DNA from 2 places in the Aquabacterium sp. UBA2148 genome. Region 1 is predicted to be linked to the other one. Evidence: predicted binding sites of a transcription regulator. Region 1 holds the regulator's gene; the other holds the start of a gene.
The links. Region 1 encodes FliA, which starts transcription of late flagellar genes. Its sites were predicted from a motif close to CTAAAGTTTNNNNNNNNNNNGCCGNTA; they were not measured.

Region 1 (4,462 bases):
GCACAAGCCCAATCTCCCCGTGCCCAGGCCAGCCGTGCCGCCTTGTCAGACGAGCTGACGATGGACCAGATGGTGGCCCGCCAGGAAACCCCTCGCGCCGCTGCTCGCCCGGCTGCCAAGGCCCAGCCACAGGCACACGCACCGGCACAGGCCAAGCCAGCCGCACCGGTGGCTGCCCAACCCGACACCGCGACCCTGGAGGCCCTGCGCTCGGCTCAGGAGGCCAACACCACCTTGCTCGGCGAGTTGCGCGCCATGCGCGCCATGATGACCGAGCGCTTCGAGACCATGGCCTTCCTGGACAAGCTGGGCCGCACCCCCGCCCAGGCCAACCTGGCCCAGCGCCTGCTGGACGGCGGCTTCTCGACCGTGCTGATCCGCAAGCTGCTCGACGCCATGCCCGCCGACGTCAACAACGGCCAGCACGACGAGATGGAATGGGCCACCCAGGTGCTGCAGCGCAACCTCAACACCGCCGACACCGAGCGCGCCATCGAAGACCAGGGCGGTGTGTTCGCCCTGATCGGCTCGACCGGCGTGGGCAAGACCACCTCCACCGCCAAGCTGGCCGCCACCTTCGCTGCCAAGCACGGCGCGCAGAACCTGGGCCTGATCACGCTGGACGCCTACCGCGTCGGCGCCCACGAACAGCTGCGCGCCTACGGTCGCATCCTGGGTGTGCCCGTGCACATGGCCCATGACCGCGCTGCCCTGGAAGACCTGCTCGAACTCCTGTCGGGCAAGAAGCTGATCCTCATCGACACCGCCGGCATGGCCCAGCGCGACGGGCGCACCAAGGACCTGCTGGAAATGCTGTCCCACCCGGCCATCAAGAAGCTGCTGGTCATCAACGCATCGGCCCAAGGCGACGCCATCGAGGACGTCATGCACGCTTATCACGCGCAGCAGTGCTCCGGCGTCATCCTCTCCAAGCTGGACGAGGCCGTGAAGCTCGGCCCGGCGCTGGATGCGTTAATCCGTCACAAGCTCAAGGTCCTGGGCGTGGCAAACGGCCAACGCGTGCCCGAAGATTGGCACCGACTGTCCGCACAAGCCCTGGTGCACCGCGCGCTGCGCGCCAGCCTGAACCCGGCCTACCGCCTCGATCCCAACGAGGTCAGCCTGATCCTGGCCACGCCCTCGATGCCCGAGATGCTGCAGCAGTCTGCCCGCGCTGCCACCGCCACCGCCTGACCCACACCGAGCCGCCCTCCATGGTCCGACCCGTGCGTTCTGCCCTCCCAGCCCAGCCTGTTGACCAGGCCCAGGGCCTGCGCCAGATGTTCGCCGCCCGCGTGCTGCGTTTCATCCCGGTGGTGGCCAACACCCGCTCCAGCGCCGGTGGCCTGGTGCTCGAGCGCCTGTGCGCGGCCTACGCCGCTTGTGGCCTGAGCACCCTGGTCGTCGATGCGGGCGAGCAGGCGAGGGCGCCCAGCGAGCTCGCCGAGTTCGACCTGTCCGAAGGCATCGAGCGCCTGTCGGATCACGTCAGCTACATGGCCGCGCGGGGCTTGCCCCTGAAGTTCGCCGACGCCCGAGGCTCTTGCTCGACCCTGCTCGACGAACTGGCCGATGCCTCCGCCCGCAGCGACGTGGTCCTGCTGCACGCCTCCGCCAGCGAGCTGGTGCGCATCTTTGGCGACCGCTGCCGAGGCCACAACCTGCGCCCCCTGGTCTTCACCAACGACCTGGCCGAAGGCCTGACCGACGCCTACGCTGCCGTCAAGGTGCTCAGCCAGCGAGGAGGCTGGATGGCCTATGACCTGCTGATGTGCGCCCCGCGTCGCAGCCAGCAGGCCGACGAAGTCATCCGTCGACTCGCGCGGTGCTCGGACCAGTTCCTGGGGGCTGCGCAACGCGTCGCCCTGCGCCTGGACCCCTTCGAGCCCGCCTCGATCGACCCCGACGCCCGCTTCATGGAGCTGGCCGCCGGCCTGCTGCGCTGCGCCTTGCCCCACACCCTGGGTGAGACCGCTTTCGACCACCTGTTGTCGCCCGGTGCAGCCCTGCCTGCCCGCGTGTCACCCGTACTCAACTGAAGATGCTCATGGAGCCCAGCATGTCCAGCACGTACACCGCCAAAGGCCGTCTCGACGTCGACTCGATGCTGCGCCAGTACAGCCCGCTGGTGCGGCGCCTGGCCCACCAGATGATCGCCAAGCTGCCAGCCAACGTCGAAATCGACGACCTGATCCAGGTGGGCATGATCGGCCTGACCGACGCCTTGACCCGCTTTGACGCCGGGCAGGGGGTGCAGTTCGAGACCTTCGCCACCCAGCGCATCCGTGGCGCCATGCTCGACGAACTGCGCGGCGCCGACTGGCTCAGCCGGGGCACCCGCAAACAGCAGCGCGACATCGAACGCGCCGTGCACAGCCTGGAGCAAAAACTCGGCCGCGCCCCGCAGGAAAGCGAGATCGCCAAGGAAATGGGCATGGCGCTGACCGAGTACCAGGAGATGCTTGGCAAGGTGCGCGGCACCCAGCTGATCTACCTGGAAGACATGAGCGGCGAAGATGGCGACAACGACTACCTCGATCGCCACGTCACCGACGAAGGCAACGACCCGTTGAGCTTGCTCGAAGACCACCGCATGCGCCATGCTCTGGTCGAAGCCATCAAGAACCTGCCCGAGCGCGAGCAGTACGTCATGAGCATGTACTACGAGCAGGACATGAACCTCAAGGAAATCGCCGCCGTGCTGGGCGTGACCGAATCGCGTGTTTGCCAGCTGCACAGCCAATCCATCGCCCGGCTGCGCGTCAAGCTCCGAGAGTGGTGACCTGAAGCCCGCCAGCTTCTGCTCCCTCGGGCGATGGCCTCCCTTCTGAAGAGGGGTGCCCATGTTGGCCTTGTTCAAAAAGCGCGAAACCGTGGCATCGGTTGCGCCAGCGGTCTCTGCCGAGCCCATGCGCTTGGAAGGGGCCGAATCCGTTTATGCGCTCGCGCAGGTGCTGCAGCGGGACTGCAGCGGCCTGGGGCTCGAGGCGGCGCAATTGCGCGGTGCCCTTGACGACTGCGCCGCCATCGCCACCGGTCAGACCACGGCCCTGAGCGGGCTGCAGGCGCAGGCGCACCAGATCGCGCAAGCGCAACAACGCATCCAGTCCGAAACCGCGCAAAGCCAGCAGGCCATGCAGCGCGCCCGCGCCAGCGTCGAGCACGTGGGCCTGGAGGTCTCCGGGGTGGTCAGCACCCTCAAGCAAGTCTCCGAAGCGGCCAGCCAGATCACCCAGGTGGCCTTGCAGACCCGGCTGGTGGCCTTCAACGCCTCGGTCGAGGCCAAGCGCGCTGGCGAGGCCGGGCTGGGCTTCTCGGTCGTGGCCGACGCGGTCAAAGACCTGTCCACCCAGGTCGAATCCATCTCCAAGGCCATCATGGGCACGGTCGCCTCGCTGGACCAGCGCATCCAGTCGCTGGCTCAGGACTTGCGCGTTGACGTGCCGGTGGACGCCAAAGCGGACCAGGATCGACAGGTGCACCTGGCCCTGATGGGGGCCGAAAGCGCCGTGCAGCGCATCGTCGAGGCCGCCAGCGCCAGCGTGGGGTTGAGCCAAGGGATCCAGACGCAGGTCGATGGCATGGGGCAGGAGGTGCAGACCGTGCGCGACGCCCTGGCCGACGCCTCCAAGCGCAGCGAGCGCGTGCTGGGCGTCTCCGAGCGGCTCATGGAGGTCATCGCCACCTGCGGCGTTGAAACCGCCGACACCCCCTACATCCAGCTGGCCCAGCAAGTGGCCGGACAAATCGCCGAACGCCTGGAGCAGGCCCTGGGCTCAGGGCGCATCAGCCTGACGCAGCTGTTTGACGAGCGCTACCAGCCCCTGGCCGGCAGCAGCCCCGCGCAACACAGCGCCCCGTTCAATGCCCTGACGGACGACCTTTTCCCGGCTTTGCAGGAAGCGGCCCTCAAGGCCCTGCCCGAGGTGGTCTTCTGCATCGCGGCAGACCGCAACGGCTACATCTCCACCCACAACAAGGTCTACTGCCATCCGCAACGGCCTGGCGACGTGGTCTGGAACACCGCCAACAGCCGCTGGCGTCGCATCTTCAATGACCGCACAGGCCTGGCCTCGGCCCGCAACACGCGAGCCTTCCTGCTGCAGACCTACCGTCGGGACATGGGGGGCGGCAAGTTCGTGCTGCTCAAGGAAGCCTCGGCACCCATCACGGTGCAGGGTCGCCACTGGGGTGGCCTGCGCCTGGCCTACCGGTTCTGAGCCTGCTCAGCCGATGCGGCCGAGCAGCAGGTACTCCATCAGGGCCTTCTGCACGTGCAGTCGGTTCTCGGCCTCGTCCCAAACCACCGATTGCGGCCCGTCGATCACCTCGGCTTCGACCTCTTCGCCACGGTGGGCTGGCAGGCAGTGCATGAACAGCGCATCGGCTGCGGCCACGCCCATCATTTCGGCGTCCACGCACCAGTCGGCAAAGGCCTTCTTGCGCTCCTCGTTCTCGGCCT
Region 2 (4,780 bases), on a different contig from region 1:
GAGACCAGGCGGCCATCGGCGGGGTGACCGAGGCGGCCTCTCAGGCGAAGGGTGGCCTGGCCGGCCTCATGGTGCCAGTCGCCGTGGGCAGCCAGGGGCATGGAGCAACTGCCGCCAAGGGCGCGCGAGACGGCGCGCTCGGCCGCGGTGGCCAACCAGGTGGGCGAGTGGGCGAGTTGGGCCAACGCTGCGGGCAGCTCGGTGTGCGTGGCGCGGATTTCCAGGCCCAGGGCGCCCTGTCCGGCAGCGGGCAGCATCACCTCGGGCTCGATCACCTGACGGATGCGGCTGGCCAGGCCCAGGCGCTTGAGGCCGGCGGCGGCCAGCACGATGGCGTCGTATTGGCCTTCGTCGAGTTTGCGCAGGCGGGTGTCGAGGTTGCCGCGCAGGGGCTCGATGCGCAGGTCGGGGCGCAGGGCGCGCAGTTGGGAGAGCCGGCGCAGGCTGGAGGTGCCCACCACCGCGCCCTGAGGCAGGGCTTCGAGCGAGTCGAAACGAGGGCAGACGAGCGCGTCACGCGGGTCCTCGCGCTCGAGCACGGCGGCCAGCACGAAGCCTTCGGGCAGCTCCATGGGAACGTCCTTGAGCGAGTGCACGGCCAGGTCGGCGCGGCCAGCTTCAAGGGCCACTTCGAGTTCTTTGACGAACAGGCCCTTGCCGCCCACCTTGGACAGCGAGCGGTCGAGGATCTGGTCGCCCTGGGTGGTCATGCCCAGCAAGTCGACCTGGCGGCCAAAGCGGCTTTGCAGCAGGTCGCGCACGTGCTCGGCCTGCCAAAGGGCGAGGCGGCTTTCACGGGTGGCGATGACCCAGGGGGTGGAGGGGGCGGAAGCGGAAGACATCCGCCGATGCTATCAGCGACGAGGGCGAGACCCGTCAGCCGGCCAGCACGATGCGGCGCTTCTGCGTCTGGTTGATGTAATGCTGCAGAGCGCGGTCTTGTCCATCGATCCGGGCGAACTCGCAGCCCAGTCGGGCCCCCCGGGTGTCCGGGTGCAGGGCGGTGCGGTAGTGGATCAGCAGGTTGACTTCGAGTTGCGTTTCGCCGTCAAAACGCAGCAGGCAGTCGTTGACCTGCACGCCGGCTTCGATCGCGGGGACGTTCTCGGGCAGGAACAGGGCCACACCACTGAGGCTGACGTCCAGCACGCGCAGGCTCACCTTCATGTCGGGCATGGCCGGGTGGCGGAAGGTGGCGGTGGGGCCGTGCTGCGCAAAGGGCTCGACCCGAAATGCGGAGCGGCGCTGAAAGCGAAACAGCTCGCTGGGCATGCGGGCGTTGAGCACGTCGTGCTGCTGGCCCTTGACCTGCACCAGGTCTTCCACGTCGAACTGCACCTTGATGCGATCGAGGTAGACCACAGCAACGATTTCTTCGCTCTCGAGCAGGCTGCGCAGCGAGGTGTCGGTGCTGTCGCCGCTGAACGAGATCACGCCTCTGGGTGCATCGATGCCCCACAGCAGGGTGGTGAAGCTCACGCCGTCCGGTGTGCTCAGGGTGACGAGGCAGCGCTCTGCTTCCATGCGCTCGAGCATGGCGGCGACCTCGGCGCTGGCCGAGAGGCGGAAGTCTTCGAGGCTGGCCTGACTGGCTCGGGACGTCTGCATGCTGGTGTCCGATCAGTGCATTTTTTCGGGGTCGGTGCCGCCGTTCATCATCGAGCCGAGTTCGTTGATCCAGGGCTCGGCCAGGTTGCGGATCTCGGCATCGTTGACGAGGATGCGTTGCATGATGCGCGACTTCAGCGCCTGCTCGGTCGGGCCCATCGGGTGGTCGGCCGAGGCATGCTTGAGGCGGGCGATCAGCACGGCGCAGGCGCCTTCGAGCTTGACGACGCGGTCCCAGTCGCCGGTGCGGGCGGCTTCGAGCATGCCCAGGCTGGCGTTTTCGATGGCTTCGTAATAGCTCAGCAGGTTGCCGGCCACCACTTCTTCATCGGGGGCGGTGATCAGTTCGGGGGCGTTCATGCGCGCACCTCCATGGCCATGCGCACGACTTCGGCGTTGGCCGGTGTGATGGCGCCCCAGGCTTCGCGGATCGGCTCCATCAGGCTGACGCATTCGTCGAGGGCCGATTCGTCGTTGCTCAGGTTCGCCTGGGTCAGGCGAAGGCACACGTAGGTGTAGAGGCTGTGCAGGTTGTTCGCCAGCTCGCCACCGGCCTTGGCGTCGAGGCTGGCCTTGAGGCCTTCGTCGACGATGCGGATGGCGCGGGTGATGGCCTTGGTCTTGCCTTCCACATCCTTCTTGCGCATGTGGCCGCGGCTTTCGGCAACGGCATCGAAGAAACCGTCGAGCAGCAGTTTGACCAGTTGATGCGGCGAGGCGCTGCTGATGCTGGTCTCGACACCCACTTGTCGGTACAGGCCGGACATCGAGCGATCACCGGCGGGGATGGGGCGGGAGAAGGGGCTGGCTGGTGCGTACATCTTCAAACTCTGCGGGTTGGTCCGTGTTGATTGAGTTATCGACGTTTGCTGACAAACCTTGATCACTCAGACCCAGGAAGAAGTGCCTATCCAGGCCCTACTTTGGGTTCAGGATTTGTTGAGCGCAGCCAACTGGGCGGTCACGTAGCTCTGCAGGCCGCTGAGCTTGCTGTAGCTGGCGTCCAGGGCGGTGTACTGCTGCCGCAACCGGGCTTCGAACAGGCCGGCGCGGTCGTTGATGCTGTCGATCTTGCTCGTGTTGCGCTTGATCGTGGCTTTGAGCCCATCGGTGCTGTTGGCGATCGCTCCGTTGGTGTCCAGGATCTGGGAGGCCAGGTTCTTGATGCGCTGGCCCATGCCGTTGTTGGCGGCCACCACATCGTCGCTGTTGGCGAAGTACTTCTGCATGTCCGCCAGCTTGCTGCCCATGGCGTCGTTGAACTTGCTGGTCGTCATCTTCAGCGTGCCGTCGGTGTTGGTCACGATGCCCATGTCGAAGAGCCTGGAGAACGACGCGGTGGCGGTGGAGTCGCTGGTGATCAGGTTGCGCATCTGGCTGAGCAGGCCGCGCGCGGTGGAGTCGCCCTGCAATGGCCCTGCCGTCTTGGATGCCTCGTCATACAAGGTCTGCACGCGGATGGTGCTGACCACGTTGTTGTAGGCCGAGATGAAATCGTTCACGCCTTTGCTGATGGCCGCGGTGTCGGTGGCGACCGTGATGTTGGCCGGCGTGGTGGTGGCCTGCTTGAGCGTGAGGGTGACGCCGTCCATCACATCGCTGAGGGTGTTGGACTCGGATGAAACGAGCAGGCCGTTGATGGTGGCCTCGGCGTTCTGTGCGCTTTGGCTGCGGGTCATGGCCGAGGTGCCGCCGGTCTCGGCGGTGTAGGCGAGTGCCGACAGGCCGGGCACCGCGCCGTTTTCAGTCACCGTCACCTTGAAGGCGTTGCTCTCGCCGTTGGCGCCGCGCATGACCAGGCGGCTGCCCGATGCGTCGTTGACGATCGAGGCCGTGATGCCGGCGTTGGCGCCGTTGATGCGGTCGCGGATTTTCTCCAGGGTGTTGTCGCCGGGGCCGATGGCGATGTCCACCGCCGTGGCGGCAACCTTGGCGTTGAAGGTGACGGCCGGAGGCGCCACGGCGTTGTTCGTGACGTAGGTGCCCAGCTCGATGCGCAGCGTGCCCTCGCCAACCGGGGCCGTCTTGCCAGCGGTGAAGGCATTGCTGGCCACCATCTGGCCCTGTGCCAGTTTGGTGACCGAGACAGCGTAGGAGCTCGCCGCAGCGCTGCTGGTGGTGCTCACGCCCACCGCGGCGTCGTTGCTGGAGGTGGCCGTGGTGCCTTTCCAGAAGTCGGACTGGGTCAGCTTGTTGGCCGCGTCCTTCAGGGAGGAAAAGGCGCTCTGGATTTTTCCCCACGTGGAAACCTTGGTTTGCAGCGTGGTGTTCTTGGTGGTGAGTGCGTCGGCGGGCTGCTTTTCGAGCGCCACCAGTTTGGTGATGACGTTCTCGTCCAGGCCGGTGCCGCTGACGCCAACTGAGCTGAGTGAGGGCATGATTTCTTCCTCTCAATGCAAGAGCGCCCGGAAGGCACTTTTGGCCACCCGGACGCCGTGCTCATCGGTGACTGGCATGAAAACTTGATGCTGTGTCGGGTCCCGGCGTGAAAAACGGGCGGAATCAGCGACCCAGGAGGCTCAAGACCTGCTGTGGCAGCTGGTTGGCCTGCGCCACCATCGCCGTGCCGGCTTGCTGCAGGATCTGGGCGCGAGACAGGTTCGCGGTTTCGGCCGCGAAGTCCGCATCCATGATCCGGCCCCGTGCTGCGGCCTGGTTTTCCACGCTGACTTGCAGGTTGGAGATCACGGCTTCGAAGCGGTTTTGCGATGCACCGAAGGAAGCGCGCTTGTCGTTGATCACGTCCAGCGCGGCGTCGATGACGTTGATGGCGTCGTCGATTTGCGAGGTCGTGGCGATGTTGGTGGCCACACCGGAGGCCGCGCCACCGATGGCCAGGCCGTTGGTGCCGTCCCAGTTGGCCGTCACGGTGGCCAGCAGGTCCTGATCGGCCGTGGCGCTGGTGGAGTCGACCACGGTGGCGGTGCCGGCGGTACCACCACCCAGCACGGCGCCTTCGATTTCGATGCGGTCGGTCACGTCGGTGCCGGCGCCCACCTGGAAGGACAGGGTGGTCGGGGCGCCCGAGTCAAAGAGGGGCTTGCCGTTGAAGCGCGCGCCGCCAACGGTGCGCGAGATTTCTTCCTGCAGCTGCTTGAACTCTTTTTGCAGGTTGGCGCGGTCGCCATCGCTGTTGGTGGCGTTGCGCGACTGGACTGCCAGTTCACGCATG

Region 2: the regulator FliA is predicted to act here: its motif matches at 2,466-2,492, upstream of fliS (flagellar export chaperone FliS).

Annotation. Positions count from the first base shown of each region.
Region 1 covers NZ_DCXA01000182.1:4,006-8,467, reverse strand. Annotated here, with positions in the region: partial or broken gene flhF (flagellar biosynthesis protein FlhF) at 1-1,194, shown strand, start outside; gene B2W70_RS10200 (flagellar biosynthesis protein) at 1,227-2,039, shown strand; gene B2W70_RS10195 (RNA polymerase sigma factor FliA) at 2,060-2,782, shown strand; gene B2W70_RS10190 (methyl-accepting chemotaxis protein) at 2,844-4,220, shown strand; partial or broken gene B2W70_RS10185 (ornithine carbamoyltransferase) at 4,227-4,462, opposite strand, start outside.
Region 2 covers NZ_DCXA01000142.1:15,664-20,443, forward strand. Annotated here, with positions in the region: partial or broken gene hemC (hydroxymethylbilane synthase) at 1-842, opposite strand, end outside; gene B2W70_RS07750 (flagellar brake protein) at 877-1,608, opposite strand; gene B2W70_RS07755 (flagellar protein FliT) at 1,621-1,968, opposite strand; gene fliS (flagellar export chaperone FliS) at 1,965-2,429, opposite strand; gene fliD (flagellar filament capping protein FliD) at 2,538-3,986, opposite strand; gene B2W70_RS07770 (flagellin) at 4,111-4,780, opposite strand, start outside.